2 regions of the Paenibacillus sp. G34 genome follow, and region 1 is predicted to be linked to the other one. Evidence: predicted binding sites of a transcription regulator. Region 1 holds the regulator's gene; the other holds the start of a gene.
The links. The regulator Rex, encoded in region 1, represses fermentation and respiration genes when NADH is low (regulators of the CRP and FNR family bind a similar motif). The targets are predictions, from matches to a motif close to TTGTGAAATATTTCACAA.

Region 1 (2,210 bases):
TCTCAGACATGTGGGTATGAAGTGGCAGGTTTAAATCATGTGCAACCTGTACAAGCTTCTCTATGTAATCTGGAGGGCATGTATACGGTGCATGCGGGGAGATCACGGTTGTGATGCGTCCATTAGCCTGTCCATTCCATTCACGCGCAAATGCAGCGGACTCTTCGAGTTTCCGCATCTGCTCTTCTTCGGAGCAAAGTCCAATTACGCCACGAGCCAGTGCAGCTCTAGCCCCTGACTGTTCAACCACTTTAGCCACCTGATCCATGTGATCATACATGTCCAGGAAAGCCGTTGTTCCGCCTTTTAACATCTCAAGTACCGAAAGGGATGCTCCCCAATACACGTCCTCTGACGTCATTTTCGCTTCCATTGGCCACATTTTTTCTTGCAACCACACTTGTAGTGCCAGATCATCACCATGCCCACGAAGAAGAGACATCGCCGCATGACCATGCGTATTGATCAGACCCGGCAGGAAGAGTAGTCCTTTTCCATCGACTTTGGACAAGTTTTCGTCTCCATCCGGCAGCGTCTCACCAATATGCACAATCTTGTCATTTTCAATGACCATATACCCTTGAACTACAGTCCAGTTCGCGCCTTCATTAACTGCGAATTTACCATTGTGGATTACCCATTTATTCATTGTTGTCATTCTGCTCTTCTTCCTTCCCATTTTCCAAATAATAAGCCAAGCTAAGCAAATCCGTTGTAAAATCAGCATGATGAATGCGAACATGTGGAGGCGTTTTTAGAATCGTTGGTGCAAAATTCAAGATCGCCTCAATTCCCGATTCAATCAGTTGGTCGGCAACGTTCTGAGCTTCTATATCCGGTACGGTAATAATGCCGATACGGATGTTATCTTTCTGTACCGCTTCCGTAAGCTCTTCCATCGGTTGCACCGTCAGGCTGTTGATTTTGCTGCCAATCTTCGGCCCAAAGGCATCAAAAATAGCTACAATTTTCATATTGTCCTTCAGATATGCATTGTAATTGGACAGTGCGTGTCCGAGATTACCGGCTCCGACCAGAGCCACATTAATTTGCTGGTCGATTTTTAAAATGTGACGAATCTTCTCAATCAGGTAAGAGACGTCGTAACCGATTCCTTTGCGACCAAAATCTCCGAAATAAGCCAAATCTTTGCGGATCTGAGCCGGGTTTAGATCCAATCGCTGGCCGAGCTCCTGCGAGGAAACCGTTGTCACCTCACGCTGAACCAACTCGTTCAAATAACGCAAATATACAGGCAAACGCCTTACTACCGCTTCTGATATTTTATCCGATTTCATTCTTGCTCCCCCTTACCATTGCCACGATAAAATGTAATAAATATTGAAAAGATGAGCATTCTGTATACATGCAAAATCCATGCATATTCCTCATACAGAATGCCCGTATTATTGGGATTATAAGTTCAAATATGCGTTGCCCTTTCGAAGTCTTCCTCGAGTTTAACGCCATGTAGATGTGCAATGCAATATTATAGCCTACAATTCATTAATTTTGCTTCTCAGCTGCACGATCAAGCCATTCAGCGATGCGTGGAACCATCTGTTCCGTGAGCATATGCTCCATTTTGGGTCCCGGCAGTGAATACAGGAAGTACTTGCCGTAGTAAGCCTCAATCACTCTTGTATCATATACAATGACGATACCGCGATCCTTCCCCGTACGAACAAGTCGGCCAAATCCTTGCTTGAACCGGATGACAGCCTGAGGCACAGATAGCTTCATAAATGGATTTTTCTTCTGCTCTTGCAACAATTCACTCTTCGCTTCAAGGAGAGGATGGTTGGGAGGCTGGAACGGCAGTCTTACGATGGCAAGACAGGTCAGCGCTTCTCCCGGAATATCCACACCTTCCCAGAAACTGCTCGTCCCCAGCAGAACGGCAGCTTTGGCATCCTGGAATCGACGGGTCAGCTTGGAGCGATTGCCGCTGTCCACACCCTGGCCGAGTAGCGAGATATCATTACCGGACAAAGCCTCTTTCAGGGGTTCATACACTTGACGCAGCATTTTATAGGAGGTAAACAGCACCATCATGCGCCCTTGTGTTGCAATGGCGGTCTCTGCAAGAGAATGCACCAGCATCTGTACAAAATGTGCATCTCCTACACTGCCTTTCAGACTTGGAAAATCACGCGGTATCACTAACAATGCCTGTTCCCGATAATTGAACGGAGAAGGAAGCATTGAAG
Region 2 (2,210 bases), 190 kb from region 1:
CGGATGCACAGATCATTCCGTTATCAAAAGATTTCGACAGGATTAAATCCGTTACCGCCTGATTGATATCTGCACTTTTCTCGATAAAGCATGGTACGTTACCTGGCCCTACGCCCAGTGCCGGTTTACCGCAGCTGTACGCCGCCCGTACCATTGCTGATCCGCCTGTCGCCAGGATGAGAGCAACATCGTTGTGGTTCATCAATGCGTTGGTACGATCCATGGATGGATCATCAATCCATTGGATACAGTCTGCCGGAGCACCGTTTTTCACAGCAGCTTCAAGCAAGATTTTCGCTGCCTCGCGGCTACAGTTCTGTGCAGATGGGTGGAAACCAAAGATAATCGGGTTCCGTGTTTTTATGGCAATCAGTGCTTTAAACATCGTTGTGGATGTCGGATTGGTCACTGGTGTGATCCCCATGATGATACCAACCGGTTCCGCAATTTTCTGGAAGCTGTCATACTCATTATCTTCAATAACACCTACTGTTTTTTCGTATTTAATGCTGTTATAAACATACTCTGTTGCGAATATATTTTTAATAATCTTATCTTCATACACACCACGTCCCGTTTCTTCCACGGCCATTTTGGCGAGCATCATGTGTTTATCCAGTCCCGCAAGGGCCATTGCCTGCACAATCCGGTCAATCTGCTCCTGATCCATGGACATGAAAGCTGCATGTGCTTTGTTCGCTTTATCAATTAACGTTTGAATATACTGACCTGCTGTCGGTTCTTTTGTTGGGGCGACTTCATTCTTTACAGCCATCTCCCTCATCCTCCTAAAGGTTCGTATTGGTTTGTCTCTCTTCTTTACATCCACATCGTATCATGGGGAAAAGATATATTATGTGATTTTTTTCACAAAGTATGACAAATTTAAATTAAGTTTTTAACAGCCCCTTTCCGATGAGAATTCACTTTCTATTATAAATAGTAGACCAACAGCCTCATCCTTCCCCTCAAAAAGTGAATTTAATCACAATGTTTGAAATTTCGCCATTTTTAAAGGCTTTCCATGCCCCTCAAACGGTAAGATTAGGTATATACTGAACTTAAAAATTGAACCACCGCAATTTGTACCGTACCTCCACACGGCCGAGATGCCTACATCAGGATGGCACAGTTTGCGGCGAACCTCGGGGGCATTATTTCGGATAACAATCAGCTTACCGGGGAGACAAAGGGGAGATCAACGTATGGGAGAACTAACAAACGTACTGGAAAACCGCGGGAACACTAACTGCTTCTCGGAAGTAAATTTTAATCATCTGCTCGTAACGATGAAAGACCGCACCTACCCGGAAGGAACTCATCTGTACTGGGAAGGTGACGTCTCTGACAAACTTTATTATATGAAACGGGGACGTGCCCAGATCACCAAATCGACCGATGAGGGTAAGGAACTGATCATGTACATGTACCAGACGGGCGACATGATTGGTCAGGCTGATCCGTTCTTCGGTTCAAGACACAGCTTCTCCGCGGAGGTTCTCGAGGATAGCGAGATTGGTGTGCTGGAACACAAAGACCTGGAAATGCTGATCTGTCAGCATTGTGACTTTGCGATTGATTTCATGAAATGGATGGGCATTCACCATCGTTTGACCCAAACCAAGTTCCGCGATTTGATGTTGTACGGCAAACCAGGTGCACTTTGTTCCACCTTGATCCGGCTGTCTAATTCCTATGGAGAAGCGCATGGAGATCATGTGATGATTCATAAAAAAATTACCCACACGGATCTATCCAATATGATTGGAGCTACCCGTGAAAGTGTAAACCGCATGCTCAGCGATCTTCGCAAAAAAGATGCGATCGAGTATGACAACGGCATGATTGTCATTAAAGACCTGAAGATGTTGCAAGGGATCTGTCACTGCGAACTATGCCCGAGTGAAATCTGCCGCATCTGACGCGAACGCAGAATCTCGAGAAAGCACTTTGAAACACCGTAGCACACTGTCCCTACAGCTCGTTAGCGAGTAGTATATCTCTTGCCTTAACCAACTTTTCAACAATATCATTCCACGTAAAAAAGCCCAATTTCGCTGAATCCAATTGGGCTTTTTGTGCTTCTTTTTATATGTTCAAGATGGGTTGACAAGTTCAAGTTTTATCGAATCTCGCGGACTTAATTTCATATCCAACCCGTTCTCCATTAATTCCTTGTCATTCACTTTAATTACCCAGCGCTGATTCAT

Region 2: the regulator Rex is predicted to act here: its motif matches at 856-873, upstream of adhE (bifunctional acetaldehyde-CoA/alcohol dehydrogenase).

Annotation. Positions count from the first base shown of each region.
Region 1 is NZ_CM166469.1:3,880,747-3,882,956, forward strand. Features, by position in the region: gene AC1VYS_RS17475 (amidohydrolase) at 1-658, opposite strand, end outside; gene AC1VYS_RS17480 (redox-sensing transcriptional repressor Rex) at 642-1,298, opposite strand; gene dinG (ATP-dependent DNA helicase DinG) at 1,507-2,210, opposite strand, start outside.
Region 2 is NZ_CM166469.1:4,074,584-4,076,793, forward strand. Features, by position in the region: gene adhE (bifunctional acetaldehyde-CoA/alcohol dehydrogenase) at 1-775, opposite strand, end outside; gene AC1VYS_RS18520 (Crp/Fnr family transcriptional regulator) at 1,206-1,922, shown strand; gene AC1VYS_RS18525 (hypothetical protein) at 2,097-2,210, opposite strand, start outside.